3 regions of the Arthrobacter sp. FW306-06-A genome follow, and region 2 is predicted to be linked to each of the others. Evidence: predicted binding sites of a transcription regulator. Region 2 holds the regulator's gene; each other region holds the start of a gene.
What was found. The regulator LexA, encoded in region 2, represses DNA repair genes until DNA is damaged. The targets are predictions, from matches to a motif close to TCGAACANNTGTTCGA.

Region 1 (9,565 bases), 720 kb from region 2:
GTTGCCGCCGGTGAAGAACCAGACGGAAACACCGGCGAAGAGGGCGCCGTCGGCGATCCGGTCCAAGGTGGAATCGAGGAAGTTCCCCCAGCGGCTCTTGACCTCCTGCATTCTGGCCATGATGCCGTCCAGGACATCTGAGAAGATGAACGCCGTGATGAAGAGGGTCCCCCAGAAGAGCTGGCCCAACGGGTAGAACACGAGGGCACCCGCCGCAACCCCTGCTGTGCCAAGGATGGTGACCGCATCCGGGGAAACACCCATCTTCAGAAGCCAGCGGGCCAGTGGGGTAAACAGGGCGGTGAAGAAACCGCGGGCATGCTTATTCAGCATCCGACTCCCCGGGCCAGGCGTCGGCCACCAACTGCCGGACCTCGTCAAGGGTCTGCGTGATGGCCTTGGTCTGGGCGATGATGGGGAAGAAATTGCCGTCCCCGCCCCACCGCGGAACGATGTGCTGGTGCAGGTGCGCCGAGATCCCGGCACCGCCCACAACTCCCTGGTTCATGCCCAGGTTGAAGCCACCGGGATTGGAGACCTTGCGCAGGACCCGCATGGCCGTCTGCGTCAGGTCGGCGAATTCTGCTGTTTCGTCAACCGTAAGGTCCGTGTAGTCCGGGATGTGCCGGTACGGGCAGACCAGCAGGTGGCCTGGGTTGTAGGGGAAGAGGTTGAGCACCACGTAGCAGGTGCGGCCGCGGTGGACGATGAGGGCCTCTTCGTCGGTGCGGCCGGGGCCCACGCAGAACGGGCAGTCGTTCTCGTTCTTGAACTGGTGCTGTCCGCCCTTGATGTAGGCCATGCGGTGCGGAGTCCACAGGCGCTGGAAGGCGTCCGGGACACCGGCGAGGGCAAAATCGTCGGTAACGCCGGCATCGCCTGGATAACCTGCGCCTGTGTTCTCCTGCACTGTGTTGCTTCCGTTCGGCTAGCTGGTCCGGTTGCGGACGGCGTCGGTGATCCGTTTGACGGCTTCCTCCACCGGCACCCCGTTGTCCTGGCTTCCGTCACGGAAGCGGAACGACACCGCGCCTGCTTCCGCGTCGTCGCCGCCGGCAATGAGCACGAACGGGATCTTGTCCTTGCTGGCGGTACGGATCTTCTTGGGGAACCGGTCGGAGGACGTGTCCACCTCGGCACGGATACCCGCTGCCTTAAGCTGATCGACGACGTCGAACATGTACTCGTTGAACGCTTCGGCGACCGGAATGCCCACCACCTGGACCGGCGCCAGCCATGCGGGGAACGCACCGGCGTAGTGCTCGGTGAGGACGCCCATGAAGCGCTCCACGGAGCCGAACAGCGCGCGGTGGATCATCACGGGGCGCTGGCGGCTGCCGTCGGCGGCCTGGAATTCCAGCTCGAAGCGTTCCGGCAGGTTGAAGTCCAGCTGGATGGTGGACATCTGCCAGGTGCGGCCCAGCGCGTCCTTGGCCTGCACGGAAATCTTGGGACCGTAGAACGCAGCTCCACCCGGGTCCGGCACAAGCTCCAGTCCGGACTCCTGGGCCACCTCGGAAAGGGTCCTGGTGGCTTCTTCCCAGGTGGCGTCGTCCCCGACGTACTTTTCCGGGTCCTTGGTGGACAGTTCCAGGTAGAAGTCGTTCAGGCCGTAGTCCTTGAGCAGGTCCAGGACGAAGTTGAGGGTCTTGGTAAGTTCGTCCTTCATCTGCTCGCGGGTGCAGTAGATGTGGGCGTCGTCCTGTGTCATGCCCCGGACGCGGGTGAGGCCGTGCACCACACCGGACTTCTCGTACCGGTAGACCGAACCGAATTCGAACAGCCGCAGTGGCAGTTCACGGTAGGAGCGGCCGCGGGAGCGGAAGATGAGGTTGTGCATGGGGCAGTTCATCGGCTTCAGGTAGTAATCCTGGCCGGGCTTGCGGACGGTGCCGTCCTCGTTGAGTTCGGCGTCCACGTGCATGGCGGGGAACATGCCGTCCTTGTACCAGTCCAGGTGGCCTGAGACTTCGTACAGGTGCCCCTTGGTGATGTGCGGGGTGTAGACGAACTCGTAGCCGGCCTCGACGTGGCGCTGGCGGGAGTAGTCCTCCATCTCCTTGCGGATGATGCCGCCCTTGGGATGGAAGACGGGCAGGCCGGAGCCCAGTTCGTCAGGGAAGGAAAACAGGTCCAGTTCGGAGCCCAGCTTGCGGTGGTCGCGGCGTTCGGCCTCGGCGATGCGTTCCTGGTAGGCCTTCAGCGCTTCCTTTGTGGGCCAGGCGGTGCCGTAGATGCGCTGCAGCTGCTGGTTCTTCTGGTTGCCCAGCCAGTAGGCCGACGACGAGCGGGTCAGGGCGAAGGCGTTGGAGATGAGCTTGGTATTGGGCAGATGCGGGCCGCGGCAGAGGTCGCACCAGACGGTGGTGCCTTCCTTGCGTTCTACGTTGTCGTAGATGGTGATGTCGCCGGCACCGACCTCGACGTTTACGCCTTCCCCGGCCTCGGCGGCGTCGTTCTTCCTGCCCAGCAGTTCGAGCTTGTAGGGCTCGTTTTTCATCGCTTCGCGTGCCTGGTCCTCGGTGACGACGCGGCGGACAAACTTCTGGTTCTGGTTGATGATCTTCTGCATCATCTTTTCGAGGGTTTTGAGGTCCTCGGGGGTGAACGGCTCGGCAACGTCGAAGTCGAAGTAGAAGCCGTCGGTGATGTAGGGGCCGATGCCGAGCTTGGCGTCGGGACGCAGCTGCTGCACGGCCTGGGCCATGACGTGGGCCGTGGAGTGGCGCAGGACGTTCATGCCGTCGGGGGAATCAATGGTGACACCCTCCACCTCGGCGCCTTCGGGAAGTTCCTGGTCCAGGTCCTTCAGTTCGCCGTTAACGCGGGCAACGACAACGTCACGGCGCTCAAAGAAGAGTTCCGCACCGGTTGTCCCGGTAGTCACCTTGGTCTCTTCGCCATCGACGAGAAGGGTGATCTGCTGGGCATCTGACACGGGTGTCTCCTATTCAAAGTTGAGGCTTCATAGCTTGTGGCATACGGGGACCACAGCCAGCCACCGTCAATGCTATCGGTTCCGGTCAGGGCCGACCAACGCGGCGCACGGCAGGTGCAGCGGACAAAAACTGCAGGCTCACCCGTTGAAACCGGTGATCGCCAGTGTCCTGATGATGCCATCCAGGGGATGGGGCACGTCCCCGCCGCCCGCCGTCGTGTTTTCCGGGAAGGGCAAGGTGTCCGTCCGGCTCAGGTCCCACGCCATGCTCGCGCTGATGCTGATGCCCCGGGGTCCGGTCCTGCGGGTGGTGCCGCGGATCAGCAGCAGGCGGGTGCCGAACAGGAGCGGGCCGGCGCTTTCCTGGGCTTCGTGGAAGAAGACAGAATCCACGCAGCCGGTGCCGTCGTCAATGCTGATGAACACCACCCTCCTGCCGCCGCGCATGGGTGGCGTTTGGGTGGCCACGCGCACTCCTGCCACCAGCACTTCAGTGCCGTTGCGCAGGCTGAGGAGCTTATCCGCTGTGGTGACGCCCAGCTTTTTCAGCAGCGGCCGGTGGCTGTCCATCAGGTGGGTGCTGACATCGACGGCCATAAGGTCCAGTTCTGCCCTGACGTTTTCCACCAGGGTGGGGGCGGGAAGCCCCGGCTTGATGTTCCGCAGTTCGATGTCGCCCAGGGGAAGTGCCAGCTGCCCTTCCAGCACCTCCAGGCCTTTGCGCGTTCCGTTGGCGGTTTGGAGCTGCTGCAGATGGTGCACCAGGTCCGCGCGGTTGGCCGGGCCACCTGCTTCCCGATGCAGGGAATCGAAGGCACCCAGCTGGGCCAGGCGCCGGATGCTGGGCTTGCTGAGCCGCGAGCGCGCCCGGAGGTCGGCCAGCGAGTCATAGGGCTGTCCGGCGACGATCCGTTTCAATTCGGCCGCAGACAGTCCGTAGATCCCGTTCAGGCTGAGCCGGATTCCCAGCTTTCCGGTGTCCTTGCCGGATTCGATCCGCTCCACCCTGTATTCGGCTTTGCTCCTGTTGATGTCCAGGGGAAGGATGGGGATGCCCAGCCGCCGGGCTTCGGAAACCAAAAGCCGTTTGGGATACATTCCGGGATCGTGCTCCCACAGGCCCGCCAGGAAGGCTTCGGGATGGTGTGCCTTCAGCCAGGCGGACTGGTAGGTGGGAACGGCGAAAGCAGCGCCATGGGCTTTGCAGAAGCCGAAACTGGCAAAGGACTTTAACGTCCCCCATACCTTTTCCACTACCTTGGGGGTATATCCCCTGGCCTTGGCGTGGCGCCGGAAGTATTCCTCTACCTGCGCTTCCCCGACCTCGTTGCTCAACGCCCTGCGGAACTCGTCGGCCTTGGCAAGCCCGCAACCGGTCATGATGTTGAGGGTTTTCAGGATCTGTTCGTGGAAGACCGTGACCCCGTGGGTTTCCTGCAGCACGGGTTTGAGGTCCGGGTGCGGATACACCTCAGGGGCAAAACCGTGGCGGTGTTCCAGGAAGGGCCGCACCATATCTGATTTCATCGGTCCTGGGCGGAACAGGGAGATATCAATGATGAGGTCGTTGAATTCACGGGGCGCCATCTTGCCGATCAGTTCCCGCTGCCCGGGGGATTCAATCTGGAAGCAGCCCAGGGTGTGCGTGCTCCTGATCAGTTCGTAGGTTGGTTCATCGTCCAGGGGGACGGCGTTCAGGTCGATTCGGCCATCTCCGGCAATGTAGTCCGGCCCGGTGCCGTCAGGTCCCAGTGGGTGCCGGCCCGCTGCCACCACTTCCTTCTTGGTGGGGTGGATGCGAATGATCTCCCTGACAGCGAAAGCCATGGCGCTTTGCATGCGGACACCCAGGACATCGAGTTTGAGCATGCCCATGGGGTCCATGTCGTGTTTGTCGAATTGGCTCATGGGCAGGCCAAGCCCGCTTGGCTGGACCGGGGTGCGGTCCAGGAGCGTTGCATCGCCCAGGATCACGCCGCACGGGTGCATTGAGATGTGGCGGGGAAGCCGGTCCAGGCGTTCGGTCAGGTCCACCAGCAGGTCAAGCTGCTGGTTGCCATCGGCATCGCGCTGTTCAACCCTGCCGGCAAACTCCCGCAGCTCGGGCTTCTCCTGCAGCGCCTCACGGAACTTGCGCGCCGAGAACCGCCACAGCTGCTTGGCGATCTCCCCCACCTCGCCGTCGTCCATCCCCAGCGCCAGCCCGGCGTCGCGCACTGCCCCCCGTGCCCGGTACCCGTTCTGCATACTCATGAGGGTGACCCGCTCGGACCCGAACCGTTCGAAGATCCGCCGGTAGACGTTGTGCCGTTCTGCGCTTTCGACGTCGATGTCGATGTCCGGAAGGGTGGCGCGGTCGTTGGAAAGGAACCGTTCGAAAATGAGGTCGTGCTGGAGGGGATTCACATGGCTGACGTCAATCAGGTAGTTGACCAGGCTGGAGGCTCCCGACCCCCTGGCGGCCGCCCTGACCCCCATGTCCTGGATCATCCGCGACACCTCCGCCACTGTCAGGAAGTAGGAGGAGAAACCGAGGTTGCTGATGATCCTGAGTTCATGGTCTAGCCGAAGCAGCATGTCCTTCTCAGCCTTGCCGCTGACACCGGGGAACCGCCTCCCGATTCCTGCATGGCAGCGCTGGAGAAGTTCGGCGTGCGGATCCTGGTTGATGCCAATGACTGATGCTTCCGGGACCACCGGCTGCTTCCACCCCATATCGGCGGTGGGGTCAATCCTGCAGAGGTCGGCGAGCGCCTCGGTCTGGGCCATCAGCTGTTTGAGGTCCGCGGCGCCATAACCGGCAGCGGAAATGATCTCCTTTCCCAGGGCTAGCATCTGCTCCCCGGATTTCAGCCACCCCTGTCCGGTTGGCTGCAGGAGCGGCTCCCCTGCCAGTTCCGGCAGGGACTTCAGGGTCCTGGCTGAGTCCAGGACGTCGGCAGTGGGGGCTCCATCGGCGGCGCAGTAGCGGACGGAATTGGTGAGGATGGCGGGTACATGGTGTTCCTCGGCAAGCCTGAGCATGCGGACAGCATGGGCCGTGCTGAACGGGGTACCCGGGGCGCTGAGCTGGGAGACGATTTCCGCTACGACCGTTCCCGCGGGCATGGCATCGATCCATTGCTTGAACAAGGTCCGGGGGCGCAGGTAGCGACGCCCGCCCATGGACCTTCCGACGTCGGAGTCGGGGCCGAGCAGGACGGTCAGCACGGGTTTGAGGGTTTGGGGGTCCAAGGTGCGGGAGGCGAGTTCGGCGCGGGTGACTGCCGCGGGCACTGCTCCCCCGGCTTTCCCGGAAGTCCTGGCGTGGGCGTCGGAGACCAGCCGGCAGAGCGCACGGTATCCGGCTCCGTTGTTGTTGCCCCTGGCCAGCACCACCACCCTGCCGGATACCTGCGTGCGGTGATCGCCGTCGTCGTCAAAGACTGCCAAATCCACTCCGACGATGGGATCGATGCCGGCTGCCATGCAGGCCTTGAGGTGCTTGATGGTGCCGTACAGGCCGTCCCTGTCGGTGCAGGCCAGGGCAGTGGCCCCGTCAGCGGCGGCTGCCACGGCCAGTTCCTCCGGCCAGGAGACGCCGTAGTGGGCGCTGAATGCTGTGGACACGTGAAGGTGGGTGAAGCTCATGCTGTTCTGTTTCAAGCAGTTCTGGGGCGCAGTGCGTCATGGATCCGCAGCAGCCGCCACCGGCCGCTGCGGATGTGGCGGGACAGGTCAAGGGTGAGGGGTTCTGTGCCGTCAGATTCTCCGGATTCCCCGGAACAGGATGGCTTCCGGACGGGCAGCACCTGGATGCGCCAGATTTCATGGTCCACCACGCCCTGCCCGCTTCCCAAGGGAGCCCTGGCGTCCTCCGCCCACCATTGACGGCGTTCAAACCACCGGACAGGTTCGGCACAGACTGCGTAAGACTTTCCTGCCCAGGTGAGGGATTCCGGTTGGCCTGCAGCGGAGCACACCACGTCAACGGACTCGCTGAACATGCCCATGGCGCCTCCCCGGACGGTAAAACTGGAATCGTTATTCGAACATGTATTCGAATAATGCCAGTCTACGCCGCGTCGGGAGCAAAACATAGGCGGGGGTGGACGGAGCGTGCGGCAGGGAGCAGGATGTTGGCATGAGTACCGATGACGCACTCCTCAAGCAGGCAAGCATCAAGGCCCAGGATTCCACGATCCTTGCCACGTTCGATATCGACGGCGCCATTCCGGAATCCGGCGCCTACGTGGTGGGGTTGATGGGGGCCTCGCCGGACTATTCATTCCAGCGGCGGCTGTGCATTGAGTTCATGAACGGGAAGGCAATCGCCTGCTACTCGTTCAACCGGGACCAGGGCGTCGAGGAGGATTACGACCTGTCCGGGGTGTCCCACTCGGATAACACCATTACCGGGAGCTTTCCCCTGTCAGCCCTCAACGGGCTGGGACAGGGGCACGTCATTTCCGCCTTCAGCGAGGCGGACGGACGGGAGTTCCAGCACGGCGTTCCGGTGGAGGAGGCCCTGTAGGCCACCTCCACCAACACTTTAAAGTCAGCTGTTTTCTTTGTGGATCCGCAGTTCAAGTTCGATGAACGCGGAGATCATGGCCCGGTACGTTGACTCCACAATGTCAGGGTCAATGTCCTTTTTCTCAGCCGCTGAGCGCACGTGCTCGATAATGCGCTCCACCCGGCCCGGGGCGCGCACCTCGGCGTCATCACCCTTGAGGGTTCCGGCGATCCTGATCAGCCGTTCACGGCGGGCGATGAGGGTGACAATCTGCTCATCCACCTCGTCAACGGCAATCCGGACCGCCGCGAGCTGTTCCTTGTCGGCCCGGGCATCCCTATCGTTTCCTTGAATTGTCGCCATCGTCTGACAGTATCGAAGCATGGAGCCCAGAGTCGACTTTATCTCCCTCGGTGTCCGCAACGTTGCGGATTCACGCGCCTTCTATATTGACGGCCTTGGCTGGCCGGTCCACCGGGAGGTTGCAGGGGAGGTGCTGTTCATCCAGGTGAACCACGGCCTGGTGCTCTCCCTGTGGGACGCACGCCAGATGCAGGCCGAAGCCGGCACCAATCCGCCGACTGGCATCCCCTGCATCACCCTCAGCCACAACGTGGAAAGCCCGGCGGATGTGGACAGGGTCCTGGAGGAGGCGGCGGGGGCGGGCGCTGCCATCATCGCCGAGCCGGTCACCCAGCCCTGGGGCGGCTACACGGGCTACTTCGCCGACCCCGACGGCTTCCGCTGGGAAGTGGCCTACAACCCCACCTGGGCAGTGGACGACGCCGGCACCGTCACGGTGTGAAGGCCGGGCACCTTCAGAGGGGCTGCTGGAACAGTGCCTCCGCCGGGCGGATCAGTTCCGGGCCGTTGTTCCGGACATTGCCCACGTCCTTGCCCACCGAATCCACCTGCCAGTCAGCGGCGGCATCCTTGACCCGTGACCGCACCAGGTCCACCAGCCCGGCTGCGTCATCGGCCCGGGGGTCCAGCCAGGCTTCCATCGTGGCCTTGTCCATGGGCAGGGGCACCCTGTCGTGCAGTTCCGCCAGCTTCCCAAAGATGGTGGATTCCGTCCCCGGCGGAGGCGTGTCAGCGGTGAGGATGGACGTGGACAGCAGCCACCGCCCCGGCTGCCCTACAGGCACGGACAGGTCCTTCCACCATTCGTAGAGGCCGGCGAAAACCAGCCCATTGCCCTGGACCGGGTGCACGTAATACGGCTGCTTGGACTTCCCGGGGCCCTGCTTCCATTCGTAGTAGCCGTCCGCCGGGACTGCGCAGCGCCGTGACTTTACGGCTTTCCGGAATGCCGGTTTCTCCAGCACCGATTCGCTGCGGGCATTGATCATGCTGGACCCGATTTTCAGGTCCTTCGCCCAGGACGGGACCAGGCCCCAGCGTGCCACGTGCAGCTGGCGCACCTGCCTGGGCCCGGCGTTGTCCTCCTTCAGGCGCTCCAGCACGATGGGGACGGCGTCGGTGGGAGCTACATTCCACGACGGCGGAACGCTCACCTCGTCCTCCAGCTCGGCGTCGAACTCAGCCAGGAGGTCCCCCACGGCACGGGCCATTACGTAGCGTCCACACATGGCACCACCTTGCCACCGCCCGCCACAAACTGTCATCCAGCCCCGCCCACGCAATGCCGTACCGGGGAATACCGGCCGCCGCGCTACGGTTGAATGTAAGGAAACCTTCCAAGCGACGTATAGGAGCTCCCTGTGGACTTCACTCCCGAATCCGGCACCATCACCATGTTTTCCACCACCTGGTGCGGCTACTGCAACCGGCTGAAGAAGCAGCTCGATGCGCAGGGCATCGGCTACAACGAAATCAACATCGAAGAGGTGGAGGGTACCGCCGAGCTCGTGGAGCAGCTGAACGGCGGCAACCGGACCGTTCCCACCGTCCTCTTCCCGGACGGCACCGCAGCCACCAACCCGTCGGCTGCCGAGGTCAAGAGCCGCCTGGCCGCCTGATCCGGCCACCATCCCATGCGGCGCCGGCCGCACCACTGTTTGCGGGTCATGCCCCCAGGCTGCTGAATGAAGCAGATTCCAGGACGGCATGGCCCGCATACGTTTCCAGCAGGGCCTGCTCAACGGCTGCCACGTCCAGGCCGGGGACCA
Region 2 (9,565 bases):
GCTGGACACCGGCGGCGTCCAGGCCGTCCTCGAGGTACAGCACCACCTGCAGTTCCGGCCCCGTACCGCCGCCCGGGAGTACTGATCCGTCGGCGGCCCTTGCGGCCACTCCCCCGCCGGGCAGGAGCTCGAGCCGGCGGATGGCGGCAAAGCCGGAGGCCGCGCGGCCCATTTCGGCTGCGAGCTCCTCGTCGCTGTAGGAGGGGATCCAGTCATGCTGCTTGGCGAGGGCCCAAACGCCGGGCCTGCGCACCACGAACGTCACGTCGGCGCCCGGGTCCAGGACCAGGAGTTCGGCTCCTTCCGCGACTGCCGAGAGCGCCGCCCGGGCGGCGTAGACGGCTACCGGCCTGGCCTCCGGATGCCATGCCGACAGCGCGGCGGCCGAGGTGAATGCCGGCAGCGCGGTCCTCCCGTCGGCTGCCTTGAGCGTCACCAGGGCCATGTCCGCCTGCTTGTCGGCGTGCAGGCCGTGAGCGGTCTCTTGCTCCTCAGCCAACTGCGCCACGATCGGGATGAAGACCCGCGCAGTTGCCAGCGAGGAAACGACTGCTTCTTCACCGCCCCGTCCCTCACGGAGCGCCGCGACCGCGGCGACGTAGCCGGCGTCGGCCGTGCCGTCGTCGTCCTCGAAGTTATGGATTTTGGCGTCGTCGCCGGCGAGGCTCCGCCCCGCCCATGGCTGGCCCGCAGAATCCGTGGCGCCGCCGGCACCGGCCAGCGCGGCAGCAATATGTCCGGGCAGCCGGCGGACTGCAGGGCGTTCCGGTTCCTCGACGTTGGACATGGCTTTAGTGCGCCCCGGACCTAGCGCCGGCCGGCGACGTCGAGGGCCTCCGGAAGCGTGAAGGCTCCCGAGTACAGGGCCTTGCCCACGATGGCGCCTTCCACGCCCAGGGGGACCAGCGAGCGGAGGACCTTGAGGTCGTCCAGGCTGGAGATTCCGCCGGAGGCCACCACCGGCTTTCCGGTCTTCTCCACCATCTGGCGCAGGAGTTCCACGTTCGGTCCCTGCAGCGTGCCGTCCTTGGTCACGTCGGTCACCACGTACCGGGCGCAGCCGGCCTCTTCGAGGCGGCCCAGGACGTCCCACAGGTCCCCGCCTTCCTTGGTCCAGCCGCGGCCCGCAAGGGTCGTGCCGCGGACATCGAGCCCCACGGCAATCCTGTCGCCGAAGCGCTCGATGGCCCGGGCGGTCCACTCCGGGTTCTCCAGTGCTGCGGTGCCAAGGTTGACCCGTGCGACCCCCAGGTCAAGGGCTGCTTCGAGCGTCTCGTCGTCACGGAGGCCGCCGGAGAGTTCCACCTTGATGTCCAGCCGGCCCACCACCTCCCGGAGGAGGTCGGCGTTGGATCCGCGCCCGAAAGCGGCATCCAGGTCCACCAGGTGGACCCACTCGGCACCCTGCTGCTGCCAGTTGAGTGCCGCTTCAAGGGGGGTGCCGTAGCTGGTCTCGCTCCCGGCCTCGCCCTGGACCAGCCGCACGGCCTGGCCGTTGACGACGTCGACGGCGGGCAGCAGTTCAAGTACCGGCAGGTCATGTGCGGTGGTCATACTCATCCTCGGTGTTGGTTCTCGGGCTCAGGGCGATTGGCTGAAAATTGGGCGGGCTTGGGGCGTGCCGTTGCTGATGTGCCGGGCGGACTCCCCAGGGCGGCCCACCCTCCGGTGGGTACTCAGCTGGCCGGCAGTGTGAGCAGGTAGGCGGCGAGCAGCGCCATGGCGGCCAGGACATAGAACGCCACCTGGGTCCACAGCGGCTTGCGCTGCTGCCGGAAGGAGATGCCGCCACCGATCAGGATGCCGGCGAGCCCCATCAGTAGTACGGACCACATCTATGCGCCGCTGCCGGGGTCGGCTGATGCTGCTCCGGAACTGGATTCGTCATTGGCTGGTTTGCGCAGGCCTTCCACCCAGTTACGCAGCAGACGCGCACCGGCGTCTCCTGATTTTTCGGGGTGGAACTGGGTGGCGCAGAGCGGGCCGTTTTCCACGGCCGCAATGAAGGGAGCGCCGTGCTCGGACCAGGTGACCATCGGCGGAGCCATCCGGGGCTGGATCACGTCGAAGTTCCATTCCTGCACGCCGTAGGAGTGCACGAAGTAGAAGCGCTCGTTTTCGACGCCGGCAAAGAGCTTGGAGCCTTCGGGGACCTGGACGGTGTTCCAGCCCATATGGGGGACGACTTCCGCGGGAAGGGCCTCCACCTTTCCGGGCCACTCGCCGATGCCTTCGGCTTCGGTGCCGTGCTCCACGCCGGCCTCGAACAGGACTTGGAGGCCTACGCAAATGCCCAGCACCGGGCGGCCGCCGGCAACGCGCCTGCCGATGAGCCGAATGCCGTCCACGGCCTTGAGTTCGCGCATCACCGTCTCGAAAGCGCCGACGCCGGGCACCACCAGTCCGTCCGCGTTCAGCACGTCCTCCGGCTTGGAACTCAGGATCACTTCCGCGCCGGCACGTTCCAGTGCGCGGACCGCTGACCGAACGTTCCCGGAACCGTAGTCCAGAACCGTGACAGTTGGCTTGCCCTCGGGGGAAGGCAGCTTGCGTGAGGCGGAGGGGTCGATGATGGCCCCGTCCTTAAGGACCTGGCCGCTCACAGTGCGCCCTTGGTGGACGGGATGCCCTCGACGCGGGGATCCGGTTCGACGGCGGCGCGCAGGGCACGGGCGAAGGCTTTGAACTGCGCCTCGACGATGTGGTGCGGGTCCCGGCCGGCCAATACGGTCATGTGCAGGCAGATGCCGGCGTGCAGCGTGATGGCTTCGAAGACGTGGCGGGTCAGGGAGCCAGTGAAGTGGCCGCCGATCAGGTGGTACTCCTGGCCTGCCGGCTCGCCGCCGTGCACCAGGTAGGGGCGGCCGGAGACATCCACTACCGCGTTGGCAAGCGCTTCATCAAGCGGCACAGTGGCCTCACCGAAACGTCGGATTCCCGCCTTGTTGCCAAGGGCAGTGCGCAGGACCTCGCCGAAGGTGATGGCAACGTCCTCCACGGTGTGGTGGACGTCGATGTGGGTGTCGCCGGTGGCCTTGACCGTCATGTCGATCAGGGAGTGCTTGCACAGGGCAGTCAGCATGTGGTCGTAAAACGGCACCGAGGTATCGATATCCGACACTCCGGTTCCGTCGAGGTTGATCTCCACGAGGACGGAGGACTCGCTGGTGGCACGCTCCATGCGGGCGGTCCTGGCCGCAGCCGTATTCAATCCGGTTGGACTCATGGTGAAAGGATCCTTTGTGGGAGAAGAAGTGGTTCAAGGCGCCGACGCCGCACTATAAGTCTAGGCGGGAAGCGCGGCCTGGCCCGCAAGGATGCGTTCCAGGGACGTGAGGAAGGCTGTGGTTTCCGCCTCAGTGCCCGCAGTAACCCGAAGGTGGCCGGGGATGCCGACGTCACGGATCAGCACACCGGCGTCCAGCAGTTCCTGCCAGACCTGGTGGGGGTTTTCCAGGCCGCCGAAGAACACGTAATTGGAGTCGGAGGCCGCGGGCGTCAGGCCCATCCGTGTCAGTTCCGCCACGATCCGGTCCCGCTGGGCCTTGATGTCCTGGACGTCCGCCATAAGGGCCTCGCGGTGTTCGAGGGCGGCAAGCGCAGTGGCCTGGGTGATGGCCGAGAGGTGGTACGGAAGGCGCACCAACCGCAGGGCGTCGGTGACCTCCGGCGCGGCGGCCATGTAACCAAGCCGGGCGCCGGCCAGGGCAAATGCCTTGCTCATGGTGCGGGACACGATCAGCCGCTCCCGGCCGGGAAGCAGGGTCAGCGCGCTGGGCGTTCCGTCGTGCGCGAACTCGTGGTAAGCCTCGTCCACGATCACGATCGCCTGGCTGTCCTCCCCGGCCTCGTAGACAGCCTCCACGACATCCAGACCGAGCCCGGTTCCCGTGGGATTGTTGGGCGAGCAGAGGAACACGATGTTCGGCTGCAGTTCCTTGACCTGCCGTGCGGCCGACTCTGCGCTCAGGTCGTAGCCCTCGGAGCGCTCCCCGGTGATGTACTGCGTGTCGGTCCCGCTGGCCAGCAGGGGGTACATGGAGTACGTGGGTGGAAAGCCCAGGGCGGTGCGGCCCGGGCCTCCGAAAGCCTGGAGGATCTGCTGCAGGACCTCATTGGAGCCATTGGCTGCCCATACGTTGTTTTCGTCAAGCCCATGCCCGAGGTACTCCGCCAAGGCTTTCCGGAGTGCAGTGAACTCCCGGTCAGGGTAGCGGTTCAGGCCTGCGGCAGCCTCCGTGACTGCGGCGGAAATGGCGGCGCGCACATCGGCGGGGACGCCATGGGTGTTCTCATTGACGTTCAGGAGAATGGGGACGTCCAGTTGGGGCGCCCCATAAGGGGTGAGCCCGCGAAGGTTGCTGCGGAGGGGAAGCCGGTTCAGACGCTCTAGCTGGTCGTTCACCTGAACAGTTTAGTTGCCGCAGCAACGACCGGAAAATGTGACGGTTCCTGTTCGCCCTCAGCGTGCCACATCCCGCTTCTCCGGCGCCATGCCTGGAGTGGACAGCGGGCTTCAGTGTGTTGGGACAAACAGTTGCTGCCCGGGCAGGACTGAGCCGGCGCTGAGGTTGTTGAGCTGGACGATGTCTGCCACCACGTCCCGGGCGTCCCGGTTCGGATCAACAGCACCGGCGATGGTCCACAGTGACTGGCCCGGCTGCACGGTAACCGTGACAGTCGGTGTCACCGCCAAATCCGCGGCGGAGTCTGAGGCCTTGGCGGGCGAGTTGAAGAACCCCGACAGCGACAGCAGGAAGACAGCGACGAGTACCAGCGGAACGCCGATCAGGACGATCCACCCCCGCCGGGTAAGCCGCAGGGGCGCGGACGAAGGTGAAACGTGGTGACGAGATGAAGCTGACATGAACTGAGCCCTCCTGGACCTGCCGTGCTGCCCGGGTGTTCCCCCGAGGCCGCCCCGACCATTCAGACGACGGTCCGGAACTTCCTCCGGCCACGTTTTCGAATAGGGCGTGCGCTGGTTAGAACACATGTTCGAACTTGGCTTGTTAAGTTTTAGCACCTATCAACGAACAATGTCGAGACTCGCTAGAACAAATGTTTGAAAAAGCAATGTGGCTGGCCTAGCTTTGAAACCAAAGAACAACCACCCCTGAAGTTGAACAGCAGGGTCTGACAATGACAGTGGGAGTCCTTCCGGCGGTGCGTGCAAGCCAGCACCGGGGCGGAAGATCCGCCGGCAAGCGAAAGGCATTGGCGAATATGGCAGCAGCAGCCGCCGGGGGCAGGACCGCCCCGCAAACCAAGAGGACCGCCAAAGGCTTGACGCCCCGGCAAAAGAAAATCCTCGAAACCATACAGCGCTCCGTCAATGAGAACGGGTACCCGCCCTCCATGCGCGAGATCGGCGACACCGTCGGACTGGCAAGCCTGTCCAGCGTGACCCACCAGCTCTCCCAGCTGGAAAAACTCGGTTACCTGCGTCGCGATCCCAAGCGGCCCCGCGCCATGGAAGTGCTGATGCCCCTCACGCTGGACGGGGGTACAGGCAAGGCCGCAGGCGACTCCCCTGCGACGCAACCCGCCGGCGGAGGCGCCTCAGTGACCGAGCTGCCCACCGCGCTCGATACCGCAATGGTTCCCCTGGTGGGCCGGATCGCTGCCGGCGGTCCCATCCTCGCGGAGCAGCTTGTTGAGGATGTCATGCCGCTCCCCCGCCAGTTGGTGGGCCAGGGCGAACTCTTCATGCTGCGGGTGGCCGGCGACTCCATGGTGGACGCCGCCATTTGTGACGGTGACTGGGTGGTGGTCCGGCGCCAGGCTGACGCAGCCAACGGGGACATCGTTGCTGCGCTGCTCGACGACGAAGCGACCGTCAAGACCTTCCGCCAGCGAGACGGCCATACCTGGCTGCTCCCCCAGAACACGCAGTACGAACCCATCCTGGGCGACCATGCCACCATCATGGGCAAAGTCGTCTCGGTCCTGCGTTCGCTCTAGCGCGCTCCCTCCCGCCACAAGCACCGGCCCGCGCTGCAGGAATCCGTCCGGGCCGTCCTGGGCCCGGCGGAGGCACTCCAGGGGCGCGCTGTGCCCCTGGAGCTCCGCGGTGCGTCGTCAGGAGGCTACCGGACTGCGTCCGCCCCCAGCCTGGTGAGGGCTGCCAGCGCCTTGCTGCGGTCCGTGGTGGCCCAAAACGGCGGCAGGGCAGCCCGCAGGAACCCGGCGTAGCGCTCGGTTGCCAACCGGGAGTCCAGCACGGCCACAACGCCCTTATCCCCGGTTGACCTGATCAACCGCCCGGCGCCCTGGGCCAGGCGGATGGCCGCGTGGGTGGCTGATACGGACATGAATCCGTTGCCGCCGGCCTGTGCCACGGCCCGGGAACGCGCCGTCATCAGTGGATCGTCCGGCCGCGGGAACGGAATACGGTCAATCACCACCAGCCGGCAGGAGCCGCCCGGCACGTCGACTCCCTGCCACAGGGACATGGTTCCGAAAAGGCAGGTGTCCGGCTCATCGGCGAACTGTTTGACCAGGCCGGTCATGGTCGACTCCCCTTGGCACAGGACGGTCACGTCCAGTTTGGGCCGCAGGGCGTCTGCGGCCTCCTCGGCAGCCCGGCGTGAGGAAAACAGGCAAAGGGCTCCCCCGCCGGACGCCTTAATCAGGGCTTCCAGTTCCTCCAGAGCCTCCGGAGACACCCCGCGGCCGGGCTTGGGCAGGTGCCCGGCCACATAGAGGATGCCCTGCTTGGGGTAGTCGAAGGGCGAGCCGACGTCCACGCCGGTCCAGCTGGGGGCGCCGTCGCCAAGAAGGCCCAGTCCTCCTGCAGCAGGTTCAAAAGCGGAACCGATGGCCAGGGTGGCGGAAGTCAGCACGACAGTGTGGTCGGCAAAGAGCCCTTCCCGCAGCCGCCCGGCGACGGACAATGGGGCGATGTTGATCAGCACCGGCGCAGTCTCGTCCGGCGGCGAGTAGCCCTGGCCGGGGTCAAAGGTGCTGGCGCGGGAGAACCACACGACTTCCCGGTTTTCCCTGGCGGCGACCAGACGCTCGCACAGTTCCAGGATGAGCATGAGGCGGGACCTGGCCAGCTGCCGGCCGCCGTCGGCAGTGGTGTTGCTGTCCCCTTTGGAATCGGTCAGTGCAGCCCGGCAGGCCTCACGGAGCTGGTCCACGCAGTCCAGCTGTTCATCGTTCAGGCCGTTAGGAAGCAGGCCGCTGGGTGCGCCGGCGAGGGCCAGCTCAAGGTTGGCCGCTGCGGCATTGAGGGCATCAACGGTGATGGCGGTGTGTTTCCGGGCACCGGCAGCGGCGGCGTGGACCATCGCGACGGACAGCTGGCCGGACACTGCTCCGGTGACCCGGTCCTGGAGTTCGTGCGCTTCGTCCACCACCACGACGTCGTACTCGGGCAGGACGGCAAGTCCTTCGAATGCGCTGACGGCGAGCATGGCGTGGTTGGTCACCACCACGTCCGCTTCGGCAGCGTCCTGCCGGGCGAGCTCGCTGAAGCACTCGGCAGCCATGGGGCACTTCTGGGCACCCAGGCACTCCATGGACGTCACGGAGACCTGCCGCCAGGCGCGGTCGGTCACGCCCGGGAGCAGTTCATCCCGGTCACCCGTGGCCGTTTTCTCCGCCCACTCCCGGAGACGGACCATTTCCTTACCAAGCTGGGACGAGGGGCCGCCCACGGACGCTGCGAAGTGCGGCACGCTGGTGTCCTCGCCAAGCGAGAAAAGCTGGCCTTCGGAGGGCTCTTCGGAGGGGAAACCGCCTTCGAGCTTGTGGCGGCAGACGTAGTTGGAGCGGCCCTTGACCAAGGCAACCTTGACGGGCCGTTCCAGTGCCGGGGTGATGTTCTTCAGCAGACGGGGCAGGTCCCTGCCGACGATCTGGGTTTGCAGGGCAAGCGTGGCTGTGGAGACCAAAGCAGGCTTGTTGCTTTCCAGGGCATGGGCGATCAGCGGCACCAGGTAGGCAAGCGACTTACCGGTGCCGGTGCCGGCCTGGACCAGCAGGTGGTTGCCGGTTTCGATGGCGCGGGCCACCTGCAGGGCCATTTGATGCTGTCCGGTGCGGCTTTGACCGCCCATGCCTGCGACGGCCCGGTCAAGCAGTTCGATGACGAACTGCTCACCGGCCGTCTGCGCGGCTTCGTCCGCCGCGGGGTCACCCATTGACGGTGAAGGGTTCCAGTTCGGACGCCAGGCCCTCCCGGACCATGACGGCAGCCCTGGTGCCGGCCTCCACGTGGTCCAGGCTGAGGATCTCGGCGTCGGACTCGTGAAGCTTGCTGATCAGGTCGCCGCGCTCGTACGGGATGAGCAATTCCATCTTGACCGAAGGCCGGGGAATGGATTCGCTGATGACCTTCAGCAGTTCCGGGATCCCCTCGCCCGTGCGGGCAGAGACCACCACATGGCGCGGTTCGCGCTGCCTCAGCCGCTCCACTACGAAGGGGTCGGCGGCGTCAGCCTTGTTCAGCACGATGATCTCCGGCACCTTCCGGGCGTCAACTTCGCTGAAGACCTTCCGGACGGCAGCAATCTGGCCTTCCGGGTCAGGGTGCGAGGCGTCCACCACGTGCAGGATCAGGTCGGCGTCCGCCACTTCCTCGAGCGTGGAGCGGAAGGCCTCGACCAGCTGGGTTGGCAGCGAACGGACGAATCCCACGGTATCCGCCAAGGTGTAGCCCAGGCCATCGGCCGTTTCCGCCTTGCGCACGGTGGGATCCAGGGTGGCGAACAGGGCGTTCTCCACGAGGACGCCGGCGTCGGTGAGCCGGTTGAGCAGGGACGACTTGCCGGCGTTGGTGTACCCGGCGATGGCAACGGAGGGCACTTCATTACGACGGCGGTTGGCCCGCTTGGTCTCCCGCGCGGGCTTCATCGCGGCGATTTCGCGCCGCAGCTTGGCCATGCGGGTACGGATGCGTCGCCGGTCCAGTTCGATCTTGGTTTCACCGGGGCCACGGGAGCCCATGCCGGCGGCGGCGCCACCCACCTGGCCACCGGCCTGGCGGGACATCGACTCGCCCCAGCCACGCAGGCGGGGAAGCAGGTATTCCAGCTGTGCGAGCTCCACCTGCGCCTTGCCCTCGCGGCTCTTGGCATGCTGGGCGAAGATATCCAGGATCAGGGCGGTCCGGTCGATGACCTTGACCTTGACGATGTCCTCCAGGGCGCGCCGCTGCGAAGGTGCCAGTTCGGCGTCCACCACCACGGTATCCGCGCCTGTGGATATCACAATGTCCTTCAGCTCCTGCGCCTTGCCCGAGCCCAGGAAGGTTCCGGGGTCCGGCTTGTCGCGGCGCTGGACCAGCCCGTCGAGGACCTCCGAGCCCGCAGTCTCGGCAAGGGCGGCCAGCTCGCGCAGGGAGTTTTCGGCGTCGGCAAGGGTGCCCTCGGACCAGAGCCCGGCCAGGACCACGCGCTCCAGGCGCAGCTGGCGGTACTCAACCTCGGTGACGTCCTCAAGCTCGGTGGACAGACCTGCGCGCCGGCGCAGGGCGCGCCGCTCCTCAAGGTCCTGCTGGTCGCCGTCGTAGGTTGAATGCTCTTCGTCCAGGCGGGAAATGGCCTGTGCCCTGCCG
Region 3 (9,565 bases), 1.5 Mb from region 2:
CAGAATCAGGTGGCTGGCGGGTCAAAGATATTGGTCGTTGCTGCCATCGACGGCGCTGCCCTGGCCCCTGTCCTCGCTCAGGCCAAGAAGCAGGACGCGACCGTCATCGCCTATGACCGTCTGATCAACGGCACCGAGGACGTTGACTACTATGCAACGTTTGACAACTACAAAGTGGGCCAGCTGCAGGGCCAGTACATCGTGGACACCTTGAAACTCAAGGACGGCAAGGGGCCCTTCAACCTTGAAGCGTTTGCCGGCAGTCCTGATGACAACAACGCGAAGTTCTTCTTTGCCGGCGCTTGGGATGTACTTTCTCCCTACATCCAGAAGGGCCAGCTGACAGTTCCGTCGGGCAAGGCGCCGAAATCCGCTGCCGAATGGGCGTCCATCGGCATTCAGGGGTGGGCCAGCGACAAGGCCCAGGCGGAAATGGACAACCGCCTGTCTTCCTTCTACGGCGGAGGCAAGAAAGTGGACGTCGTTCTGTCCCCGAACGACAGCCTTGCCATTGGCATCGAGGCATCCCTGAAATCGGCAGGCTACGCCCCCGGCGCGAACTACCCGATCATCACCGGCCAGGACGCAGACAAGGCCAACGTCAAGGCAATGCTTGCAGGCGAGCAGTCGATGACCGTATGGAAGGACACCCGCGCACTGGGTGAGCAGGTCTTCAAAATGGTGAAGTCGATTGCCGACGGGCAGAAGCCCGAGGTGAATGACACGAAGACCTACGACAACGGAAAGAAAGTCGTTCCCTCCTACCTGCTGGTCCCCGAAGTGGTTACCAAGGACACCGTCAAGGCAAAGCTCGTCGACTCAGGCTTCCTGAAGTCTTCCGACGTGGGTCTCTGACCGAAAACCCATGCCCGGGTGGCCCTGACCGTCGTCTCTAGGTCAGGGCCACCCGGGTCTCCGGAATATTGAGACCACAACGAAAGGGAGAAGCCATGAATGTGCCCATCCTGAGGATGCTGGACATCACCAAAGATTTCAATGGAGTAAAGGCGCTGGACGGGGTTTCGCTCGAGGTGGCCCGCGGTGAAGTCCATGCCATCTGTGGAGAAAACGGCGCAGGCAAGTCAACGCTGATGAAGGTCCTGTCCGGGGTCTACGGACACGGAACCTACGGCGGCGTCATTGAGTTCGAAGCGGAAGAGGCCGCCTTCAGGTCGATCAATGACAGCGAGGCCCGGGGAATCGTGATTATCCATCAGGAACTTGCGCTCAGCCCCTACCTGTCCATCGCTGAGAACATCTTCCTGGGCAATGAATGCGCGCGAAACGGCATTGTGGACTGGAACAGAACGAACCTGGAAGCGGCCGCTCTCCTTGCCCGCGTAGGGCTTAGGGAAAGCCCCGCCACCCCGGTCCTCCAACTTGGGGTCGGGAAACAGCAGCTGGTGGAGATCGCCAAAGCGCTGTCCAAGAGAGTGAAGCTGCTCATCCTCGACGAACCGACCGCGGCCCTGAATGACGAAGACTCCGAGCACCTGCTCAACCTCCTTGAACACCTTCGCCAACAGGGAGTAACCAGCATCATCATTTCCCACAAGCTCAAAGAAATACGCAGCATCGCTGACCGGGTCACCATCATCCGGGACGGAAAGTCGATCGAAACGATCGACATGCACGGCCCCGATGGCACCGAAGGCCGCATCATCCGGTCCATGGTAGGCCGGGAACTGACCAGTATGTTCCCGCCGAGGAAGCCCGAAATCAGCGAAGAGATCTTCCGGGTCGAAAACTGGACCGTTTACCACCCTGTCGATCACACCCGACGTGTCGTGGACGACGCGTCCTTTTATGTTCGGGCAGGAGAAATCGTCGGATTCGCCGGGCTGATGGGGGCCGGCCGCACGGAGCTGGCGATGAGTATCTTCGGGCGGCTGTACGGAAGAAACATCTCCGGGACGGTTTTCAAGCACGGGAAGCCCATAGACGTCCGCACCGTGGAAGCGGCAATAGCGAACGGCCTCGCCTACGCCACAGAGGACCGGAAAAGGTACGGCCTGAACCTGATCGGAAACATAACCGTGAACGTCTCAGCTGCCGCCTTGTCCAAACTGGCACGGTGGGGGGTCATCGACCGCCACCGGGAATACCAGGTCGCCGAGTCATACCGGGAACGGATGAATATCAAGGCCCCCGGTGTCGAGGCCATCACCGGGAAACTGTCCGGCGGGAACCAGCAAAAAGTTGTCCTCAGCAAATGGATCTTCTCCGGGCCCGACATCCTCATTCTCGATGAGCCCACCCGGGGCATCGACGTCGGGGCGAAATACGAAATCTACGGCATCATCAACGAACTCGCAGCACAAGGAAAAGCTGTCATCGTCATCTCCTCAGAACTCCCGGAACTCTTGGGACTTTCGGACCGGATATACGCGATCTCGGAAGGCCGCATCACCGGCGAAGTTCCACGCGAAGCAGCGGACCAGGAAGTGCTGATGCACTACATGACTGCTGGAAAGGACTAACCATGAGTACCGACACCACCCTCAAGCCCACGCCCAAGGCCTCCCCCCGAAAAGCCGCGATCAACCTACGCCAGTACGGACTCCTGGCGGCGCTGGTCATCATCGTCGCCTTGTTCCAGTTCCTCACCAACGGCCGGCTCCTCATGCCGGGCAACGTGAACAACCTCATCCAACAAAACGCTTACGTTCTGATCCTTGCCATCGGAATGGTAATCGTCATCGTCGCCGGACACATCGATCTATCAGTTGGCTCCGTGGTGGCAATGGTCGGGGCGGTGACCGCCATTGCGATGAACAACTGGGGATTACCCTGGTGGGCCGCGGTGATTCTCGGCTTGCTTATGGGGGCAGCGATCGGCGCGTGGCAGGGGTTCTGGATAGCCTTCGTGGAGATACCGGCATTCATCGTCACCCTCGCGGGAATGCTGCTGTTCCGCGGGCTGACCCTTGTCCTGCTGACCGGGGGAACCATCAACGGACTGCCCGCGCCGTTCACCGCCATCGGCGCAGGCTGGCTGCCTCCAATCTTTGGCGAGGTCGCAAAGAAGGACAGCCTCACGCTCCTGATCGGGATTGTCGCCTCTGCGGCCCTCGTGCTCCAACTTATCCGTACCCGGAAGACGCTCAAACGACTTGACCTGCCCAGAGAGCCCGTCACGTCATTCAACATCAAGGCCGCAGGCGCCGTCATCGGCATCATGGCACTGGCCTGGCTGCTCGCCGGCTACAACGGCACGCCGATCATCCTGATCATCCTGGCGGCCCTCATCCTGGTGTACACGTTCGTCCTGAACCGCACAGTGTTCGGCCGCCACATCTACGCAATGGGCGGCAACCTCTTTGCCGCTGAGATGTCAGGCGTCAAGACAAAATGGGTCAACTTCCTCATCTTCGTCAACATCGGAGTACTCTCAGGCCTGGCGGGTGTTGTCAGCACGGCCAGAGCGGGCGGCGCTGTCGCCTCTGCCGGGCAGAACTATGAGCTGGACGCCATCGCAGCCGTATTCATCGGTGGTGCTGCAGTCCAGGGCGGAATAGGCACGATCATCGGGGCGGTCATCGGAGGCCTCGTCATGGGCGTGCTTAATATGGGCCTGTCGATTCTCTCCGTCGATGCTGCCTGGCAAATGGCCATCAAGGGCCTCGTGCTTCTCCTCGCCGTCGCTTTCGATATTTTCAACAAGCGCCGTTCCGGAGGACGATGAGCAGAGACTACAACTAATTTCGAGAGGCAAAGAGTGACCGTTCCACACCTGACCCCGCTCCAGGGCGCGCAAAGACCCACCACGAAGGCACTCCAGAGCACGGACACAATCAGACGCAACAACCTGTCGTTGATTCTGGGCCTGCTCCACAGGGAAGGACCGCTATCGCGTGCCCACCTGACGAAGCAGACGGGGTTGAACCGGTCAACTATAAGCGCCCTTGTCGGCGAGCTCGGCGACCTCGGACTTGCCTACGAAACAGAACCGCCTGCCATCGGGCGCGCAGGACGGCCAAGCCCCCTCGTTCATCCCAACGAAAAGGTCGCGGCCTTAGCCATTAATCCAGATGTAGATGCCGTGACCGTCGGGCTTGTCGGCCTCGGCGGTCACGTGCATCGCAGGATCCGGTATGAGGCCGCCACACAGCCTTCCGTGACGGAAACAGTGAACATCAGCCGGGCGATTGTAGAAGGAATGCAGTCCGACCTGGAGGCCATCGACCGGATTACAGGGGTTGGGCTTGCCGTTCCTGGACTCGTCAGATCCTCCGACGGGCAGATACTCCTGGCACCGCACCTCCAGTGGGCCGATGAGCCCCTGGCGGCCTCCCTTGAGCAAGCCCTGGGCCGTCCGGTGCGTGCCGGGAATGATGCAACTCTGGGTTCGCTCGCCGAAAGTATTTACGGGGCCGCCGTGGGGGTCTCGGACGTGGTGTATCTGAACGGAAGTGCCAGCGGCATCGGCGGTGGCGTCATTTCCGGAGGCAGGCCTTTGCGGGGTTCTGCAGGTTTTGCCGGCGAACTCGGACACACTCTGGTGCGAACCAACGGGGAAAAGTGCCATTGCGGAAGGTCCGGGTGTTTGGATGCCGAAGTCCGCCTCGAACGGCTGCTCGCCCCCCTCGGCCGTGTCCGGGCGGACCAGGACGAGCTGGAGCGGGCCATTGCCGAGCGTCCGTCCCGGGAGCTACAAGAGGAAGTTGAACGGCAGATCGACCTCCTTGCGGTGGCGCTGACGAATTTTGTCAACATTTTCAACCCCGAAATGATCGTGCTCGGCGGGTTTCTGGGATCTATCTTCTCCTTGGACCCCGAGCGCCTTATCTCGGCCGTGGCCGAGGAGACGATCGGGGGACTCGGAGCGGACGTCAAAATCAAAAGGGCGGTCCTCGGGTCCGAATTGCTATTGGTTGGCGCCGCCGAGCTGGCATTTGCCCAGCTCCTCGCTGACCCCGCCGGGACGGCCTAAACCTTCCCTCGAGAAACCCGGGCCACCAAGTCAACCGTTACCGGTCGAGCATCCTGCCACGAACAGGCGGCGAGAACTCAATGACAGTGATACCGACGCATGACCGCGCGGGTAACGGGCAGGGCATGCCTGAAACACTGGCACTTTTTCACTACTAATTTGTCCTTGGGAGAGATGTGTCCGATACGGACTTCGAAATCCGCTGGGGCCAGTACGAGGCCCTCGTCACGACCCGGGGAGGAGCTCTCCGGCAGCTGCGGCATCGGGGGAGGAACCTCGTCGTGCCGTTCGGTGAGAACGGTGAGATCCCCGACTTTCGTGGAGTAATCTGTGCCCCCTGGCCCAACAGGGTTGTCGACGGAAAGTACACCGCTGAGGGACGCCAGCTGCACCTGCCGCTAAATGATCTCGCCAACGGCGCCGCCCTGCACGGCCTGGTTTTCAATAGGAATTGGAAAACCCTTGAGGTGACGGAGGATTCCGTGTCAATGGGCTGCGAGGTGAGCCGCAGTGATGCCTACCCCTTCAACCTCTATATCGAAGTCCGATACAGGGTTGATGAAGAAGGACTTCACGGTACCGTGCGCTCAACGAACCGGGGTACCGGCACGGCCCCCTACGGAGTTTGCCCTCACCCCTACCTCGTGGCAGGAGAGGCGCCCCTTGATGAGTGGTCTGTGCGCATCCCCGCCGCCGAGGTCATGCTGGTGGGCAGCGAGCGGATGGTTCCGGGAGAGGTAGTCCCGGTGGACGGAACACCGAATGATTTTCGGTGCGAGCGGGAGCTAGGGGACATCCAGCTCGACCATGCCTATACCGGGATCTCCCGGGATGAGGACGATCGCGCCCGGGTGCAACTGTTCGATCCCTCCGGTTCCGGAGTCGAACTTTCGTGGGACAGCCACTGGCCATGGCTACAGGTGCACACGGCCGACAGGCCTGACGGCCCTAGCCGGATCGGCCTGGCTGTTGAACCAATGTCATGCCCACCGAATGCCTTTAACAGCGGCGTTGATCTGATCCGGCTCGACCCGGGGGAGTCGCATGAAGCAAGCTGGTCAATCTCCGCCGTGAGCCGCTGACGGTCCCATACACATGGCAAGCGGTATTCGAAGCGCCGAAGCACCCGCCCGTTCTCTATGGTGTATTCGGGGGCGTGGCCGCAAGCAACCCATACCCTGAATACCCACGTTTAGCCCTGGATGCCGGGGAGCGATGGGACAGCACGGGCGGTGACGGGATCATCCTGATGGGATTGGACCTCGAACCGGCGCTGGCAGACTATCTCGTAGCTGACGGCGCGGGTAATGGCGTGCCCGTGACCTTGGAGAGGACAAACACCTTGGAGAGGACAAGCGATGACCGACCGTTCTCCGTGTGGTTCCCCCGTCAAGAAGCAGCGAAACTCGGCGAACTCCTGACCAGTCAAAGAGGCGCGGTGGATGAAGGTCAGGTAGGGTCCAGCCGCCGACCTGCTCCAGGTACCGCGCTCCACAATCTACGGCCACCTCAACAAAACAAGCATCGGACGGCGAGCCGCCGGCGGCTCCCCCGGCCCGGCGTAACAGCAGCTCCGGCCAGAACCCCGGCTACCTGGCCCCCACCGGCTTAGCGTGACTTTCCCGAGCATTGGTCCTCAAGCCCCATCTCGGGCATGTGCCGCATCAGGGCCGGCTTAGACATCACGGGCCCTAAACGTGGTGCAGGCAGCGGATAGCGGTACCCCAGATGGTCAGGTCCGACAGGGCCGGCACCACGATGTCCGGATACGCCGGGTTTTCCGCCTGCAGCACCACCCCGGTCGGGGTGATCCTCAGCCGCTTGATTGTCAGTTCCCCGTCCAGCACGGCCACGACCACGGACCCGTCATGCGGTTCCAGCGCCCGGTTCACGATCAGTTCATCCCCGTCGCTGATGCCCGCGCCTTCCATCGATTCCCCGGACACCCGCACCACATAGGTGCTGGTGACGTCCTTGATCAAGTGCGCGTTCAGGTCGATCCGGCCATCGAAATAGTCCTGCGCCGGCGACGGGAAGCCCGCCGCTACCGGCACCGGGGAGACCAGCACCGACAACAAGGACACGCCCGCATCTATCACGCGGGGACCGACAATCACGCCCACAACACACCTTTTTTCGAATATATGTTCGAGTATTCAGTGTACTCCGGGGGTCGGACATTCGTGCATGAGATGTTTTCGGGAGGCGCAAGCCGCGGCGGGTTGTACACAGTGGGGACAGCTTTGAGCTGTGCGGAGGGCTCCACCTGCCCGCCAGTGTGCACAACCCGCCGCACCGGACATGGGCGGCTGGATACCCGGGTGCCCGGTCTCACCGTCGAAGGGATTGCCTGCTGATGTGGTCAGCGGCTGTGGGTGGTGTCAGGAAAGGCGGCGGAATTCGCCGGGGCGGATCTGTACGAGGATGGGCAGGGCCATCTGGAGGGGTTCGGCTCCGATGGGTTCGTCGAGCAGGTCGTTGACCGATGTTTGCCCTTCCAGCTCTCCAGACCTATCCCGCTCCATGATCTTGACCCTAGGCGGATTTGACCGCCGGTGACCCTTTGGACACGCAGCCTGGCGCTGTTGCCGTGCCTTCCGGAGACTTACGGCCGAGAGTGGGTCCCTCGGCGGCCGCCGCGGTGGCCCCGGCCTTCCCGCCAGCCGGGGAGGAGGATGTTCAGCTTCTGCTCTTTGGCCGGGTCCAACCTTCCGGCGCGGTAGTCGATCCGTTGCCCGTGCAGCCACACGCCCAGGGTCCGTTCTACCTGGTCGTCCGTTTTTTGGTGCCGGGGCCAGTCACCGCCGGCGGCCCTGATCCGATGGAGCTCCTCCAGCCGCTGGTGCCACCGTTTCTTGTCCTCGGCCTTGCGGTTCGAAGGCCTGGCCCATCCGGGAATCACCGCCAGGGCAGCCCGGTAGGTGGGGGAGAGTGTTCCCTCGGCCGCCTGCCTGCGGCGGTTTGCCAGCCACGCGGCCAGGGCGCGCTCCCGGGCCGTCTTCCCGTGGCTGACCGGCAAGCGGCCATGCGCCTCATGGAAGGCCAGCACGTCGGCGAGGTTCCGCAGGCCCGCCCCGGATTTCCGCGGGGCAGGGGCCAGCGCGGCTTTGTGTTCGTCCCGGATGCCCGGGTCTGCCTTCGCAGCGATCTGCAGGTGGTACCGGACGGTGGTTTCCGCGACGCCGGCCGCGGCGGCGATCGTCGATGTCGGCGCACCCTGCCGGTACTGCAGGACAAACCCGGGATCGGGCGCCACGCGCCGGGACTCCGTCATGGTTGCCCCGAGGATCCCTTCGGCGGCGCGGCCCGGTTCAACTCAGCGATCCGCAGCCGGAGAAACGTGATGACCAGGACCAGGACATAGATCGCCAGGCCGACCAGGACGGCCATCACGACGATGTAGAGCACGGCCAGGACTCCGAAGCTTGGACCGACGTTCATTGATTCCCCCAAAAATTGTCTAGGCCGTAGCCTACGCCCGACCTCAACACCCCTGCTCAAGAAGCAGTGCATGCTCGCGGGGCTCGCCCTGGTTTGCGCTGCGCTTCAACCAGTTGTTGGGCGTCCGCTGGCGCGGCCGGCTGTTGGGTCCAGGGCGCACCGTCGCAGAGCTCCGGACCCCCTGAACCTGTGTGTCTACGACGTTTTTGGCTGCTGTCCTTCGGATTGTACGTGCCCGTTCCGGCCCCTCTAGCCCCTTCGTTCCTCCGGGGCCTGCGGCCCGGGAAAGTCTTCTCCGGCGCTCCTTCGTCGCTTATTTCCTTTCGAAGATTTCCCGGGTCTTGCCCTGCGGGTAGACGGGCCTGCACGTGCACAGCTCCGCAAGCTTCGCCAGCAGCCAAAAACAACGGGGGGAGAGGGGAGCTGGCCGGTCACCATTGGTCGCCCCACCCACCCAACTTCTCGGCAAGAAGGAGCAACACCACATGAGCGCAGTAAGTAAAAAGACCGTGACCCTCGCGGACACGGAGGAGAGCATCGAGGGCGTGACCGTGCTGGGCGATTACCACATGAACGGTGGCTACGACTGGATGGAACTGATCGAAGAGCACGGCTGGGCCGTGCTCTCCAGCTGGGGCTGTGACGGCTGGGACCTTGGCCAGTGGCCCTACGTCATGGTCGCCGTCACCCGCACCGCTGACAGGGTCGGCAACCTGTTTGGCATCGCCACCTATTGCGAGGGTGACGTGACCTGCTACTGGTGCAGGTGCGTTATTCGATCCGTGCGCTATTCGAATAGTTCTCGCTGCGTAGTTGGGGGTAGGCGTTCCAGGACCGGGCGGCGATGTCGGCCCAGCTGACGGCGGCTTCGATGCCGAGCCCGGTGAGATCGCATAGGGGCTGGATGGGCAGTTGCCCGGCCAGGTTGGTCAGCGCTGCGCCCCGCAGTTGCCGGGTGTCTATCCCGATTCGGGACAGGCCGCGGGTCAGGGCAGAGGAACTGAGGTGTTGTCCGGCATTGCGGGAGGGAAAGAGCCATCCTGTGGCGTTGGGAGTATGGCGCTGGGTTTCTTGCTGGTAGTGGTGGATCAGGTCCGCCAGGACGGGTTCGGCCAGGATGTGTGATGACCCGAACCATAGCCGTGTTTGTGTGCTGTTACTGGTGATCTTGGCGTTGGTCAGTGCTGCGAT

Region 1: LFT49_RS11335 (DUF6504 family protein) is a predicted target of LexA. The motif match lies at 6,966-6,981, and genes of this name have one in related genera.
Region 3: LFT49_RS01110 (LexA family protein) is a predicted target of LexA. The motif match lies at 7,070-7,085, and genes of this name have one in related genera.

The regions. Positions count from the first base shown of each region.
Region 1 is NZ_CP084552.1:2,465,236-2,474,800, forward strand. Features, by position in the region: gene pgsA (phosphatidylinositol phosphate synthase) at 1-333, opposite strand, end outside; gene LFT49_RS11320 (HIT family protein) at 323-910, opposite strand; gene thrS (threonine--tRNA ligase) at 929-2,938, opposite strand; gene LFT49_RS11330 (DNA polymerase III subunit alpha) at 3,077-6,568, opposite strand; gene LFT49_RS11335 (DUF6504 family protein) at 6,580-6,930, opposite strand; gene LFT49_RS11340 (hypothetical protein) at 7,062-7,451, shown strand; gene LFT49_RS11345 (chorismate mutase) at 7,476-7,796, opposite strand; gene LFT49_RS11350 (VOC family protein) at 7,816-8,238, shown strand; gene LFT49_RS11355 (SOS response-associated peptidase) at 8,252-9,007, opposite strand; gene LFT49_RS11360 (mycoredoxin) at 9,158-9,415, shown strand; gene LFT49_RS11365 (lipoate--protein ligase family protein) at 9,462-9,565, opposite strand, start outside.
Region 2 is NZ_CP084552.1:1,748,573-1,758,137, reverse strand. Features, by position in the region: gene LFT49_RS08065 (SseB family protein) at 1-787, opposite strand, end outside; gene priA (bifunctional 1-(5-phosphoribosyl)-5-((5-phosphoribosylamino)methylideneamino)imidazole-4-carboxamide isomerase/phosphoribosylanthranilate isomerase PriA) at 808-1,554, opposite strand; gene LFT49_RS08055 (hypothetical protein) at 1,677-1,835, opposite strand; gene hisH (imidazole glycerol phosphate synthase subunit HisH) at 1,836-2,603, opposite strand; gene hisB (imidazoleglycerol-phosphate dehydratase HisB) at 2,600-3,226, opposite strand; gene LFT49_RS08040 (histidinol-phosphate transaminase) at 3,287-4,405, opposite strand; gene LFT49_RS08035 (LysM peptidoglycan-binding domain-containing protein) at 4,517-4,867, opposite strand; gene lexA (transcriptional repressor LexA) at 5,227-5,964, shown strand; gene LFT49_RS08025 (ATP-dependent DNA helicase) at 6,090-8,150, opposite strand; gene hflX (GTPase HflX) at 8,143-9,565, opposite strand, start outside.
Region 3 is NZ_CP084552.1:216,054-225,618, forward strand. Features, by position in the region: gene chvE (multiple monosaccharide ABC transporter substrate-binding protein) at 1-855, shown strand, start outside; gene mmsA (multiple monosaccharide ABC transporter ATP-binding protein) at 951-2,480, shown strand; gene mmsB (multiple monosaccharide ABC transporter permease) at 2,483-3,685, shown strand; gene LFT49_RS01100 (ROK family transcriptional regulator) at 3,719-4,933, shown strand; gene LFT49_RS01105 (aldose 1-epimerase family protein) at 5,110-6,015, shown strand; gene LFT49_RS01110 (LexA family protein) at 6,625-7,056, opposite strand; gene LFT49_RS01115 (hypothetical protein) at 7,315-7,458, opposite strand; gene LFT49_RS01120 (helicase associated domain-containing protein) at 7,539-8,207, opposite strand; gene LFT49_RS01125 (hypothetical protein) at 8,204-8,374, opposite strand; partial or broken gene LFT49_RS22670 (hypothetical protein) at 8,860-9,153, shown strand; gene LFT49_RS01130 (hypothetical protein) at 9,146-9,565, opposite strand, start outside.